Linked DNA regions of Chloroflexus aurantiacus J-10-fl. The main gene of each other region encodes a partner of the protein of the gene in region 2 in a complex. Links are inferred from orthologs where the notes say so. Each region holds a gene or a part of one and is shown on either strand. Other genes may lie near its edges.

What was found. Proteins that work in one complex are often made in the same cells at the same time.
Region 1: the proteins of CAUR_RS00565 (region 2) and CAUR_RS03630 are in contact, whole or in part, in a crystal structure (PDB 6PL5), measured with the Thermus thermophilus proteins. The link is inferred for Chloroflexus aurantiacus J-10-fl from one-to-one orthologs. Residues at the interface, in WP_223903432.1 of Thermus thermophilus: Arg4, Ile5, His6, Leu8, Ala9, Phe12, Ala15, Leu16, Leu19, Gly20, Arg22, Ala23, Trp24, Leu26, Gln27, Val28, Tyr31, Tyr34, Leu36, Leu43, Thr45, Asp47, Lys156, Gln157, Gly158, Ser160, Val184, Leu201, Glu202; in WP_223903423.1 of Thermus thermophilus: Phe161, Val165, Phe168, Val169, Leu172, Pro198, Tyr199, Glu202, Tyr211, Arg212, Asp213, Gln220, Val221, Gln223, Ser224, Ile226, Ala227, Ile228, Gly229, Ser230, Gly266, Phe267, Val270, Leu274, Tyr277, Gly278, Leu281, Phe285, Leu289, Arg297.

What each region holds. Positions count from the first base shown.
Region 1 is NC_010175.1:939,578-946,870, reverse strand. Bases 1,588-4,384 are described here. They hold CAUR_RS03630 (FtsW/RodA/SpoVE family cell cycle protein), read right to left. Parts: upstream 3,650-4,384; coding sequence 2,525-3,649; downstream 1,588-2,524. Other genes in these bases: aroF (3-deoxy-7-phosphoheptulonate synthase), read right to left, coding at 3,900-4,384; CAUR_RS03635 (sugar kinase), read left to right, coding at 1,588-2,474. In the rest of the region: sucD (succinate--CoA ligase subunit alpha), read right to left, coding at 1-609; deoC (deoxyribose-phosphate aldolase), read right to left, coding at 658-1,449; more of CAUR_RS03635, read left to right, coding at 1,572-1,587; more of aroF, read right to left, coding at 4,385-4,931; ndk (nucleoside-diphosphate kinase), read right to left, coding at 5,025-5,480; CAUR_RS03615 (roadblock/LC7 domain-containing protein), read right to left, coding at 5,610-5,981; CAUR_RS03610 (tetratricopeptide repeat protein), read right to left, coding at 6,025-7,293. UniProt on the Escherichia coli protein: Peptidoglycan polymerase that is essential for cell wall elongation. Also required for the maintenance of the rod cell shape. Functions probably in conjunction with the penicillin-binding protein 2 (mrdA).
Region 2 is NC_010175.1:145,515-153,037, reverse strand. The notes cover bases 1,919-4,945. They hold CAUR_RS00565 (penicillin-binding transpeptidase domain-containing protein), read left to right. Parts: upstream 1,919-2,296; coding sequence 2,297-4,594; downstream 4,595-4,945. Other genes in these bases: CAUR_RS00570 (rod shape-determining protein MreD), read left to right, coding at 1,919-2,251. Outside these bases: CAUR_RS00580 (rod shape-determining protein), read left to right, coding at 1-827; rod shape-determining protein MreC, read left to right, coding at 831-1,739; more of CAUR_RS00570, read left to right, coding at 1,712-1,918; CAUR_RS00560 (hypothetical protein), read right to left, coding at 5,185-5,655; CAUR_RS00555 (sensor histidine kinase), read right to left, coding at 6,356-7,408; CAUR_RS00550 (response regulator transcription factor), read right to left, coding at 7,445-7,523. UniProt on the Escherichia coli protein: Catalyzes cross-linking of the peptidoglycan cell wall. Responsible for the determination of the rod shape of the cell. Is probably required for lateral peptidoglycan synthesis and maintenance of the correct diameter during lateral and centripetal growth.

The DNA.
Region 1 (7,293 bases), 790 kb from region 2 along the record:
AGTTTGTGGATCAGCCTCAAACATGCTTAATACATCAATGAAATTTGTCCCGATAATCGGATCGCCGCCAATGCCGACGATAGTGCTCTGCCCAATGCCCAGCCGGGTGAGCGCATCAACCGCTTCATAGGTCAGGGTACCCGATTTGCTCACGATCCCAACCGGGCCGGGCATCGCGATGTTACCGGGAATGATGCCCACTTTGGCTGCTCCTGGCGTAAGCAAGCCGGGACAGTTCGGCCCGATCAGGCGCACGCCGCACTCTTGCACAAAGGCGTAGGTACTGACCATATCGAGTGCCGGGATGCCCTCGGTAATACACACGATGAGCGGAATACGGGCGGCTGCCGACTCGCGAATGGCATCGGGCGCAAAGGGTGCAGGCACATAGATAACCGCAGTGTTGGCGCCGGTTGCAGCGACTGCTTCCGCTACTGTATTGAAGACAGGCACTCGGCCATCAATCGCCTTCTGACCACCACGTCCGGGGACGACGCCGGCAACGACATTTGTCCCATACTCGATCATCTGGCGGGTGTGAAATTCACCCTCTTTACCGGTAATTCCCTGTACCAACAGTCGGGTGTTGGCATCGATCAGAATGCTCACTCGTTCCTCCTTAATAAAGTACAGATATACGATGCGATATGCTTTATCTTAATACGTGTCGCTATTTCGCGGTTCAAGGTTTGTGCCTTCAGCCTCCTGCACAATGGCAACACCTGCCGACGTGCCGATTCGGGTTGCCCCGGCTGCGATCAGTTCCTGGGCCATTGCCAGTGAACGCACGCCACCTGATGCTTTGACGCCAATGGTCGGCCCTACCGCTGCCCGCATGAGGCGAATATCGGCAACGGTCGCCCCACCCGGCCCGAAACCGGTGCTGGTTTTCACAAAGTCGGCACCCGCCCGTACTGCCAGCATACAGGCCATCACCTTCTCAAAATCGGTCAACAGGCCAGTTTCCAGAATAACTTTTACTAATACGCCACTGGCATGGGCAGCATCGGTAACAGCCCGAATATCATCAACCACAGCGTGATATTCACGTCCGCGAAGTGCCCCAATCGCCAGCACCATGTCTACTTCACGTGCCCCATGCCCGATAGCCTGTACTGTCTCGAAGACCTTCACTTTTGTTGTGGTGGCTCCGAGCGGGAAGCCTATCACCGTGCAGACCCGCACTGCCGAACCGCTGAGCGCACGCGCACAACGTTCAACATAACGCGGATTGACACAAACACTGGCGAACCGGTAACGCTCGGCCTCGCTGCACAGCCGGTCAATCTGATCAACTGTCGCTTCAGGCTTGAGCAGTGTATGGTCGATAAAACTGGCAATAGGGGTATCTGAAGCAGGTGGGACTGGTGGATGCGCCAGGGGTGTACCAACCGGTAATCCAACCAGGGCATCTATGTGTGACCGCACCTGTGCGATTAGATCTTCCACGACGAGGCTCCTCTTGACGACTGGCGCCAGGTTCTGACATCATTCACGATGCTATTGTAGCATAGCCGCGCAAGCTGCTTGCTGAACAGCAATGATAGGCATGTGCTCGCAGAGGAGAGGGTATGACGCGATTTGATGCTATCGGCGTGGGAATTGCCAGTTGGGATCTTGTCGGCGTGACTGCAACGTCACCGGTGTTAGGTCAGAAGCAACCGCTTGCCGGATATACGGAGATGGGTGGTGGGCCGGTCGCGACTGCGCTGGCGACCATGGCCCGTTTCGGTGCTCAGGTAGCGCTGGTCAGTGCTGTTGGCGATGATCACTACGGTATGGCGATCAAGGCCGAGTTGACCAGATTCGGGGTTGACACCTCGTTCGTTGTGACCGGTCGTGGCTCTTCGCATATTGCGTTCGTGTTGGCCGAACCCGGGAGTGATCGGCGAACGGTATGGTGGTACAACGAGCCGACGGTGTTTGCCGATCTCTCATTTCCTGCCGAACTGGCAGGACAAACCCGTGCGTTGTTGATTGACTCTCACCTACCGGCGGCTCTCTCTGCGGCTCGTCAGGTACGGGCTGCTGGAGGACGAATAATGATTGATGCCGAGCGGGTCAATCCAACAGTGCTGGAATTACTACCACTCTGTGATGATATTGTCGTCTCTGCCAATTTTGCCCGTGCAGTCACCGGCCTTTCCGACATAGTAATGGCAACTCAGGCATTGGCTGAACGGTATCGTACACTGGTTGTCGTTACCGCCGGTGAAGCCGGTAGCTGGGCCTGTCACAATGGTGAACTCATTCACACGCCGGCCTTTCCCACTACGCCGGTGGACACAACCGGTTGTGGTGATGTCTTTCACGGTGCCTTACTGTTCGCGTTGTTGCGCAATGATCCATTGCCGGCAGCCTTACGCTTCGCCAGCGCAGCGGCTGCGCTCAAGACACGCGGACTCGGTGGTCGAACTGCGTTACCATCGCTCGCCGAGGTTGAGGCCTTGGTTCGCACTACCACTGCGCAGTAGCAAGATACGGTTAATGTGTATGGTGAGATCAGACAATCGGTAAAACTGCATCAGAAAGCAATATGTCGGTGGCGAAGACTGATACTTTGTAACAGGCCAATGGCGATCAGGGTGGTCACCATAAAGCTGCCTCCCGCCGAGACGAACGGCAATGGCAGACCGGTTACCGGCAGGAGACTCATGTTCATGCCAATGTTGATGACGGTGTGACTGAAGAGCATCCCGAAAATACCGAGCGCTATCAATCGGCCAAACTGATCACGCGCTTTGCCAGCAATAGAGAGGGTCTGCCAGAGTACGACCGCCTGAAAGATGATCAGCACCACACCACCGATAAACCCTAATTCTTCGCCGATAACAGCGAAGATGAAGTCGGTGTGCTGCACCGGCACGTAATTGCCCTGACTGAACAGGCCACGGGTGAGGCCGGTGCCGGTCAGACCGCCGGAACTGATTGCATTGAGTGCCTGAATGACGTTATAAGCGGCATTAAAATCAACAGCCGCCGGATTAGTGAGCAAGTAGTAGAATGTACTGAGCCGAACTTGCTGATAGGTATCGAGCACGTAGTGCCACGCGATCCATGCGAGTGGGATGGCGGCAATGAACAGGGTGATCAACTGGACCAACCGCATGCCACCACCCCACGCCATCGTCAGCCAGATGCCGGCCAGAACCAGCGTTGTGCCCAGGTCGGGCTGGATAAAGATCAACGCCATTGGTACACCGGCGATCAATAATCCACCTATCTGCACCAGCCAGCTTCCACCACGATCAGCGTAGTGCTGCCAGTACGTGGCCAGCGCAATGATGAGCACGAGTTTGCCCAGTTCAGCAGGTTGAAACGTTCGTTCACCGATGGCAATCCAGCTCTGCGCACCTTCACTTACGCGGCCGATTACCAATACCGCACCCAGTAGTAGTATTGTGCTGACGTAGAGTGGGCGCGCCAGGCTGGAAAGCAAGCGGTAATCAAACGACATCATGGCGACCATGGCGATCAGGCCGACAACGATATATACGATTTGACGTCCGAAGACCGGACGTAATGGTAAGCCATTACCGGCCACTGCATTCAGGGTTGCACTGTGGAGTGCCAGGCTGCCAATAATCAGCAGGACAGCTACACTGACCAAAATGCCCCAATCCAGATCCCGCCAGCGCCGCGTTTCCACTGGGTACCTCGTTATGTCGTTGTTGTCCAGGTCGTGAACAACTCTGCTGGTATTGTATCTCTGCCGTGCTCAGTATCCATGTGTCAGATGTCTGGCGTTGGGAAGCCATGCTTCCGCGCCTGTCGTGCTCTATATTTGGATGCACATGGCACCTGCCGGACTTTGCCCGGATGGTTAGACTGCTATTAATTGTCAGGTGTGTCTATTGTGCACGAGCAGAAGCCTATATCAGCGCGCTATGAAACAACTGCTACTTTGTCTGAGCTACGTCACAACGCACCAGAGGTCGCTCGATGGCTGCTGCTACCCGATGCAATTGCTTCATCAGATCGGCAAAACTCTCAGGCACCAGTGACTGTGTCCCGTCGCAAACGGCAAAAGCTGGATTGTCATGCACCTCAATGATCAAACCATCAGCGCCGGCAGCAATGGCAGCTCGCGCCATCGGAATCACCATGTCGGCCCGACCACTGGCATGCGACGGATCAACAATGACCGGTAGGTGCGAAAGCTGCTTGATCAAGGGCACCGCTCCCAGATCAAGGGTAAAGCGCAGACTGTCATCGAACGTGCGAATACCTCGTTCACACAAAACAACGTTTGGGTTACCTTCGGCCAGAATATACTCTGCCGCCAGCAACAAATCCTTCACGGTAGCCGCAAAGCCGCGTTTGAGTAGTACCGGGTGGCGGGTACGCCCAACTGCCCGCAACAGCGAGTAGTTTTGCATATTGCGCGCACCGATTTGCAGCATGTCGGCATACTGCACGACGAGCGGTAGTGTCTCGGTGTCCATCACTTCCGTGACCACCGGCATCCCGGTTAACGCCCGTGCTTCAGCCAGAATTTGTAAGCCGGCCTCCCCCAATCCCTGAAAGGAATAGGGTGAGGTGCGCGGTTTATAGGCCCCACCACGGAGGATGACTGCACCGGCGGCCTGTACCGCTCTTGCTACATTGAAGGTCTGTTCGCGGCTTTCGACCGTACATGGCCCGGCAATGATGGTAATGCCCGATCCACCGATGGGAATGCCACCAACGTCGACAACGGTGTCCAGCTCTTTGAATTCCCGGCTCACCCGTTTGTAGGGTGCTGTGACCCGGATCAATTGACTCACGCCGGGCAACCGTTGTAATCGTCCGGCCTGTTCAATTGGGCCTTGATTTCCTGTAATTCCGATGGCTGTGCGTGTTGGCCCAGGCATCGGATGTGGAGTGAATCCCATCGCCCGGATTTCAGCGCAGACCGCTTCGATCTGCTCCGCCGTGGCATGTGCTTCCATGACTACTAGCATAGACAAGGCGGCGGTTGGCGGCAAGCATCAGGTTGCGCCAACCGCATTGACGGACGTAGTGTCCGTTATTCGGAACAACGACTATTCGTAGATCCAGTTGTCGAGCGCACGATTCCACTCGCCAATTAGCTCGTGCGGTTGGAAGAAGATCGCTGTCTCGCGCTCACCACTTTCCGGCGAGTCCGAAGCGTGAATCAGATTGCGACCAATGTCTACTCCAAAGTCGCCCCGGATCGTCCCCGGTGCTGCTTTGGCCGGATTTGTGGCGCCTACCATTGCCCGCACCAGCTCCACGGTGCCCGGCTTTCCGGCAACGACTGCCACAACGACCGGTGCAGAGGTGATGTAGCTGACCAGACCGTTGAAGAAGCTCTTGCCTTCGTGCTCGGCGTAGTGGCGGCGCGCCAGAGCCTCGTCGACCTGCATCAGCTTGAGGCCCTGAAATTTCAAGCCCCGCTGTTCAAAGCGGCTGATGATAGCGCCGATCAATCCTCGTTGTACGGCGTCAGGTTTCAAGATTAACAGTGCACGTTCCATGGATACCTCATAACATTAAGAAACAGGTCTGTTTCCCGCGGTCAGTATACCACATACAAAATGCTGACAAACAAAAATCGACAGGTTGTTACCTGTCGATCTGTGCTCTGAGCTACCATTGAAGGCGCGTTAGATCGGAACGGCCTCACTGATCCGTTTGGCCGCACGGCGCATTTCCATCTTGACCAGGCCGAGATTGACCGTGCGCTGTGTGATCACCACCAGGATTAGCTCTTTGGCTTCCAGCAGTAAGATCGAGCCGTCTTTGGCATCAATAATGGAGTCAACTAAATGTCCGACTCCGAGTCGGCGGGTCGCTTTATCAATTTCACCGAAGACTGCCGCGGACATTGCTCCCAGTATTTCGGCATCTTCTTCATCGAGCAGTGTGCTGGCTACGACCAGGCCATCTTTGCCGACCAGCAAACTGCCAATCACACCGTCGACCCGAATGAGATCTTCTACGATGCGGCGCATGCTAAACCTTTCTTGTGGTGCCATCGCGGAGTCTGCTTTCTCTACATAAGAAAGACGGATACCTCACTTATTCGGCAAATGTGACGCTGTAAGTGGCAATCGCCTCTTCCAGTCGTCCCTGACGCGAGTACACATCACCAAGGATGCGATATAACTGACGAAGAACTGGCGTGTCCTCGATGGTGTTGATAAGGTCTTCCAGCTCCTCGGCCATTCGATCAAGCAGTGTCGTGTGCTTGAGTAAGCGACGATAGATGACAGCCATTAGCTCGGCCTGCCCGGTTTGCGCACAGAGGCGGGCAATGGTGAAAGCCAGAGAGTGATTGGCCGGATTGGTGCTCAGTTGTCGTAAGTAATCGTCGATTGTTGCATTACCGGTAGGAATAAAGTCTTCTGGTGCCCGTGGCCGAATTGGTGCCCGTGCCGAACGACCACGCCCGCTGGTCAGAGCTTCACGGCGGGCAAAACGAAGATCGTCACGAGTCGGTGCTACACTTCGTCGCTCTTCTCTTGTCGGCGTCCGTAACATCGGTTGCGCTTTAGGTCGTTCGCTGAGTGGTGGCAACACGACTCGTGCCGGTTCACTCGTCATCGGCTCAGGCGGTGCATTCCAGATGTCATCAAGCGCCTCCAGTGGTTCCGGCACGAAGCCAGTATCTTCTGGTGCTGGCGGCGGCGGTGGTTCCTCTACCCGTGGAGCGGTGCGTACAGCTTTTGCTACCGGTGCGGTTTCGGCAATGCTGAAATCAAACAGGTCATCCTCAGCCGCCCCCGTCCCCGACGGCGAAGCCGCTTGCTGGGCCGCCTCAAGCTGGGCAATCTCCTCCGGCGACAACCCCAGCTCTTCGAGCGAGAAGGGGGTCAGCTCCGGTTCAGCGGAAGCTGCCGGCTGTGCCTGCTGCTGTTGGGCGGCCTCAAGCTGGGCAATCTCCTCCGGCGACAGTCCCAGCTCTTCGAGCGAGAACGGTGTCAGCTCCGGTTCGGCAGGCGCGGCGGGCTGGGCCTGCTGCTGGGCCGCCTCAAGCTGGGCAATCTCCTCCGGCGACAACCCCAGCTCTTCGAGCGAGAAGGGGGTCAGCTCCGGTTCAGCGGAAGCTGCCGGCTGTGCCTGCTGCTGTTGGGCGGCCTCAAGCTGGGCAATCTCCTCCGGCGACAGTCCCAGCTCTTCGAGCGAGAACGGTGTCAGCTCCGGTTCGGCAGGCGCGGCGGGCTGGGCCTGCTGCTGGGCCGCCTCAAGCTGGGCAATCTCCTCCGGCGACAGGCCTAGCTCTTCGAGCGAGAAGGGCGTCAGCTCCGGTTCGGCAGAGGCGGCGGGTTGGGCCTGCTGCTGTTGGGC
Region 2 (7,523 bases):
ATGTGGTCGAGCAGATGCTGGCTTACTTTATCAAGAAAGCCCATACCTATGCTGCCCTACCCCTGATCGATCCGCGCCCACGGGTTGTGGTTGGGGTACCATCGGGTGTGACCGAAGTCGAAAAGCGGGCAGCGCGTGAGGCGGCATTGAATGCAAAGGCTCGTGAGGCTTACGTGGTCGAAGAGCCGATGGCTGCGGCAATCGGTGCCGGACTACCGGTTGAGGAGCCGATTGGTTCGATGATTGTTGACATCGGTGGCGGTACGACAGAGATTGCCGTGATTGCCCTGGGTGGCATTGTCATCAATCATTCGATCCGCATTGCCGGCGATGAGATCGATGAGGCAATTATTCAATTTGCTCGCCGGGAATACAATCTGCTGATCGGCGAGCGTATGGCAGAGAAAGCCAAGATCGCTGCCGGTTCGGCGTATCCCCTTGATGAAGAGATCAAAGTTGTGCTGCGTGGGCGCGATCTCCTTACCGGCTTGCCGAAGGCCATTGAAGTCAGCTCGGTTGAGTTGCGTGAAGGGATTGCCGGGCCGGTCAATGCGATTGTCGCCGAGGTGCGGGCTGCGCTGGAAGAGACGCCTCCCGAACTTGTCGCCGATATTATGGAGCACGGGATTATGCTGGCCGGTGGCGGATCGTTACTACACGGTCTCGATAAGCGGATTGCTGCCGAGACCAAAATGCCGGTTCACATCGCCCAAGACCCGCTTTCGTGTGTGGCACGGGGGGCAGGGAAGATGGTTGAACACTTCGACAACAGCGTCTACCAGGATATTCTGATGCGCACCCAGACGACGCGGCGGGTGCGGAGATAGTCCATGCGCGATTTTCTCGACGAACGACCGTTAAAACTGCGGCGTGAAGTAGCCGGTGACCGTGGCTACTGGCGGGTCTTTGCGCTGGCCTTGAGCCTGGTATTGGTCAGTGTCCTGCTGATTGTCCTTGATCGGCAGGGTGTGATTGCACCTGCACGGCTGATGGTACGAGAGACGATCCAGCCGCTTGCCGGTTGGTTAACCCAGCGCCGCAGTGAGCTATTGTCGTGGTGGGCAACGCCGCGTGATGCGGCCACGATGCAGGCCAGGATTGCTGAACTTGAAGCGGAAAACACCCGTCTCGCCGCCGAAGTGTTGCGTCTTGAGCAGGCGCGGGTTGAGAATATTTTCTTGCGTCAGCAACTCGCGATTACGCAATCATACCCCTGGACTATTTTGGGCGCAGAGGTGATGATTCGCGCCCCCGATGCAGCACGGCGGGTCTTAACGATTGCCCGTGGTGCCAACGATGGAGTGCGCGTTGGGATGGCTGTGATTGGCCAGCAGCCAGGTGGGCCACCGGCGCTGATCGGTGTGGTGGAAGCAGTTGGACCACGAACTGCTGATGTTTTGATGATTACCGATATTAGCAGTCAATTGAGTGTGCGTTTGCTGCAAGCTGATACTGCACCGCTCGGTCTGATGCAAGGGCAATGGCAGCGGGGATCACGGATGCGGGTAGAGTTGATTGATCGCAGTATTACCATGCGCGAGGGCGATCACGTGGTCACAGCCGGTATTAGTGGGGCGCTTAATCTTCCACTCGATCTGGCATCAATGCCGACCGCAGTACCGATTGGGGTTGTGGAAGCGGTGCGTCAGGAAGGTCAACGGCAAATTGGCGAGATTCGGCCATTCGTCGATCCGGATCAGGTGCGCTACGTGTGGGTAATTCTCAGCCAAGACGATTAGAAGAACGCCTGGCCCGCGAGCTGGGTTTGCTGCTGATCCTGCTGGTAATCGCACTGATCCAGGTGACGCTCTTAACCGGCCCGACAGGGTTTTCTGTGCCGATACTGCTGGTGTTGGCAATTGCCAGAGCACTGGTTGGATCAAGCACCGCCGAACCGGTACGTGGGCTGATACGAAGTCTGTGGTGGGCTTTCTACGGCGGTCTGGCCCTGGATGTCCTGGGATCATTGCCGATTGGTAGTCATGCTATCGCCCAATTGCTGGCGGTCATCGTTGTTGGGCTGGCAACACGACGATTCGCGGTTGAACGTCCAATCGTGCCGCTGCTGGCAGTAGCATTTGGCACGTTGATTTACGAGGCAGTTCTCTGGCTGATCGTACTGCCGCCCATCAGTGACTGGCAGACCTATGGGTTGATTGTGATGCTACCATCGTTGTTATTAGCACTTATTCCAACCCTGCCGGTAGTGGCCATAGTGCATCGACTGGTGCGCAATACCGAATATCAATGATGGCGTTCTATGCAGACGATTGCCTGGAAAGCGTGATGAACGGCCATGGCACGACTGATTGCTCTGCGCAGTATCCTGTTACTGGTTGTGGTGGTGCTGGTATCCCGGCTGGCCCAACTACAACTGATTGAGACTGATACGCAGCGATTCGGTGCCGACATCGAAGTTACCACCCGTCGTTACCTCACCAATCAGCCACGGCGGGGAGAAATTTTCGATGCCCGTGGTGTGCTGTTGGCCGAGAGTGTGCCGATTTATAACCTGGCCGTTATTCCCGGTCAACTGCCTTCCTCCAGCGCTGCACCAGAACAGCGGGCACTAACGCTGGCGCGGCTGGCGCAGATTGCCGAATTACCGGCGACACTGGTGATTGATCCTGGTACTGCGATTGACACCACACCCGGCTTGCGCAGCGATCTCAGGTCATTTGGCAGCTTGCCGACGGCAAGTGATGTTGTGACCATGACTATCGCACCATCTGATGTCCTGCGGGCGCTAGATGTGAGTCAAAAGTACCGCGATGTGGCAACGCTGGTCAACCCGATTGAACAGCTTCTCACGCAGGCGAATGTGCGTAGCTACCAGCCCATTGTGATCAAGGAAGACATTTCACCGGAACTGGCACTGGCACTACGCGAAAATGCCAATTATCTGCCCGGTGCCCGTGTCGTTGAAGGTTTTCGCCGGCGCTACCCGTTAAGTGGTGAGATACCTTCATTATCGCACCTGCTGGGATATGTCGGACGGATCAATGCATGTGAGCTGGTAGCGGTCAATCCGGCAAGTTCCTGGTTGCGGGCATTGACTGACATCACTGCCAACGCGCCAACCTGTGGCCTGATGGCAAAATCGATTGAACCGACCAGCGTTGGTTTACCGCCCTATTTGTCGAGTGATCAAATTGGCAAAGATGGCCTGGAAGGTGCTTACGAGTCGGTGTTGCGCGGCCAGATGGGGATTGACTCGCTCCTGGTCGATGCGTTGCAGCGTCCGGTCAGCGGGGTCACCACCCTGCGGGCAGTGGCTAACGGGCATGATCTGATCTTAACCATCGATACCCGGTTTCAGGCCGAGGTCGAACGCATCCTCCAGCGCTGGATCAATGTCGGTGAAGAGCGCCGGTTAGCAGCACGGGAAGCGCATAAACGGGCGTATGAACCGATAGTCGCCGGCGTAGCAGTCGCGCTCGATCCACGTGATGGGCGCATCCTGGCCATGGTCAGTCTCCCCGACTACGATAACAACATCTGGGTAGACCCGGCGCGGATCGCTGAGTTGCAGGCTCTGCTGGCACCACCTGATGCCGAGACCCAACAGACATTGCAACGTCTGGCACCATTCACCAACCGAGCGATTGCCGGTCTATACCCACCCGGCTCGACAGTCAAGCAATTTGTTGGTGCAGTTGCGCTTCAACAGGGCATTATCGCGGCAGATACCCAACTCCGTGATCCCGGTTTGCTGCGGTTGATCGAGCGCAGTGGTGCTGAGTTCATCTTGCCCAACTCGGTGCGTAATCGTGATAATGGGCTGATCAACGTTCGTGATGCCTTGCGGCTCTCTTCAAATGTCTTTTTTGCCAGTATAGCGGGCGGGAACGATCAGGCGATCAACCTGGATCAGCGAGCATTACGGATTACCGGTCTCGGTATCGACCAACTGGTGGAAGGGCTGTCGTGGTTCAATTTTGGCCGTCCAACCGGGGTTGATCTGGTTGGCGAAGCCAGTGGACGGGTGCCAACCCAGGCATGGAAAGCCCAGGTTCTACGTGAAGCCTGGACGACCGGTGACACCTATAACACAGCGATTGGTCAGGGTTATCTGGAAGTAACACCGCTCCAGTTGGCAGTAGCAGCGGGGGCTGTCGCAACAGATGGTACTCTGTACCGACCGCATCTGGTTGATCGAATTGTCGATGAGAATGGTCAGCTTATTCAGCAAATGCAGCCAGAGGCCATTGGGCAGGTGCCGATTGACCCCCGACACCTGGCAGCGATCCGTGAGGGATTGTTTGCGTCGATCACCGATGGTCTGGGTGTTGCAGCCCGTGAAGTCTGTTCAGGCTTACGCATTGCCGGCAAAACCGGAACAGCAGAGTTTGGCCCACTCTTGACGACGGCGGATGGGCGGTTAGTGCGGCAAAGCCACGCCTGGTTTGTCGGGTTTGCCCCCTACGAAAACCCGGAGATTGTGGTGGCTGTGCTGGTTGAGGGTGTTGGTGACCTGAACGATGGCTCGTCAACGATTGCTGTGCCGGCGGTAACGCAGATTATGCAGGCCTATTTCGGGATCACGCCACCGGCTAACCGACCGGCGATCTGTCCGGTGTTGCCAGGGGAGTGATCTCGTCGGCATTCTGCATGTGTGCCAGTGTAACCGGATGATCAAAATGGGCAAAAAATGTGATTGATAGCTGTTGCGTAATTCATCATCTGATAATGTCTGTTCATCTCATCAGTTTATAAGGTTATGCCCGCCTCTTGCTCACAAATGGGCATCATCATATCAAATCTGGCAGAATAGAATAGAGGTTAGGCCAAACCAGGCAGCTATTATCCTGATATTGCACCTGAACGATGCACCGCTGGACGGTAGGGGGGCGACGCACTACGGCCTGGTGGCACACCTGAACGATATGGTATCACGGGGCATTCCCGTGCTGAAGCGCTATCAGTGAGCCGCTGGTGAGTGGTTACGGGTATGGGAGAACCGGCTCGGCACATCCGTGCTCAAGGGTGACGTCAGAGTGGATTATGCCGTGTTTCTGTGCTCCCGATGGGCCACTGACCGATGCGACACCCGCCTGACATAGATCACGGCCAGGGCGAAGGCATGGTTTCCACACTCCAGACTACGCAACACAGACATCAGTAAGTGTGAGCGATGGACTATACCAGCGTTCTCTTGTGTGGCGTCACCTTGCCAGAGAAGTGCTACGTTGCTGCTGATGATTCGGTTCCAAACTCCAAATCGGTCAGTACAACCAGGGCATCGAAGTCGTCGATCAGATCGGGGGCATATGTGGCTACAGTTGTACGGGCAATTGAGCGTTCGGTGTGATCTGTGCGACGCAGCAGACGGGTGATGTCTGCAATATCCTGTGCCCGACCTGCCTGGAGCTTCATCAGGATCAGAAATTGTCGCGCCAGTACCGGGAAGCCGGCACAATCGCACACAGGCTGTGCCAGTGCCTCGTCCAGCCAGGGTTCATTCAATACCAGTACATCAATACTGTAACCGGTTTCATCCTGCGGATGTGCCGTAAATCTGCTGATGGGCAAGGGGTTGCCAATGCGATAGCCGGCAGCGGTAAACGCCGCTCGTGCTACCTGTTCATCGCGAGCATGAATGATAATATCGACATCCTGGGTAAGACGCTCTGGAGCATAGGCGCGTAGTGCCATTGCCCCAACCAGTGCCCAGCGGATGTGGTGCAGTATCTGCGATAAGTCCGGTAATTATTGCAAAGCGGTTCTCTGATCCAGGAATGCATCCGATGAGCCGGTACCTCTGGCAGCACGACGGAGGGCAATGCGAACATACGGGTTTTTGGGTTGTAGCGTTTGCACAACTTGCTCCAACGGTAAAGCTGCGCCAGTTACAGAGGCTTTTGGGTAACGGTGAGTTGTTCTGATGCTTCTTCTGGCATTATACCCTGCCGACACTCTTCCTTACAACACAACGCAGGTTGGTGTATACCAGGTATTTCCCCTGTTGTGTTGGAAGGGGAACGACGTGAGGTGGGGTTGTTGTCATATTCAGTGTGGCAGGACGCTTCAGACACACTGGAAGTTGTCAATTACTGACAGACTACAGAATGTGACGATAACACACAGCATCCCTATGACCAGCAGGGTAAACGTCGTGACACACGCCGGATCGTGAGCACGGCTGGCGTGGCAGCATGGCTGCCGCACTCCAAACGCTGCGACACATACATGACAAGCGGGCAAGACAACCAATCCAGCGTGTGATGGAACGACCGGAGCGACTCTCTTGCATAAATGGGTTATGAGCAGGACAGGCAGTCTTTGTTTATTGGCAGACGTTCATTCGCCTGTGCGATGCCGGGTAGCACGACCGCACCGCTTTGTGAGATAAGTTCTACCCTGCCCGCGGCAATGTCAGCGTGAAGGTGCTTCCTTTGCCGATGCCGGCACTGGCAGCGCTGATGTCGCCACCCATGGCCCAGGCCAGGTGGCGGGCAATGGTGAGACCAATCCCACTGCCGCCACTGGTACGGGCACGTGAAGGGTCGGCCCGGTAGAAGCGTTCAAAGATGAAGGGCAGGTGTTCGGCAGAAATCCCGATCCCGGTGTCTTCCACGATGACCTGTACGTTGTCGTTGTTGAGTTCGGATCGCACAGTGATACAACCGCCTTCTGGGGTGTAGCGTACTGCATTGCCAAGCAGGTTGAGCAGGATTTGGGCGACGCGGTCAGCATCGGCATGAACCAGGATCGGTTGCTGATCGGGGGCAAACTGTACCTGGAGACAACTGTCGAGCACTTGTGGTTGAATTTGCGCCACGACCCGCCGGATGACGTCGTTGACATCGAAGGTCGTGAAGTGGAGTGCGATTTGACCGGCTTCAACTCGCGAGAGGGTCTGAAGATCATCAACCAGCCGGCGCAGACGACGTACTTCCTGTTTCATGTCGAGGAACGTATCGGCGGTGTTGGGTAGTACGCCGTCGATCAACCCTTCGAGGTAGCCTTCAATGCCGGCGAGCGGTGTGCGTAGCTCGTGGGCAACGTTGCCAATCATCGTGATGCGCCGTTGTTCAATCTGTTCCAGTGCCTCGGCCATCTGGTTGAAACTCTCGGCAACGGCACGTAGTTCGTCGCTGGCGGGTACCGTAACTCGTTCGTCGTAGCGTCCGGCAGCAATGCGGCGACTACTGCGGGCAATGCTGCGCAGCGAACGCAAAATGACCTGAACCAGCAGAATACTGGTGGTGAGACCGGCAATGGTTGCGGCCACTGCGGCAACCGTCAGCGCCTGCACGACCGCAGTACGTACAGTGGCAACCTGGTCGGGGGCGATGCTCTGTTCAATCAGTATATTGGCGGTGAGGTTGAGTGTCACCACTCCGACCACCACCACCAGCATTTGGGCGCCAATCATTTGCCAGCGTAGTTGCCGCCAGAAGCGCATGGCTTGCCACCTTCACCATTATCGCATTGACCCCCGCTATGCCGGTGTATCAACAAAGCGATAGCCAACGCCGCGTGCCGTCCGAATAACATTTTCGCCGGTAATGGCCTCGATT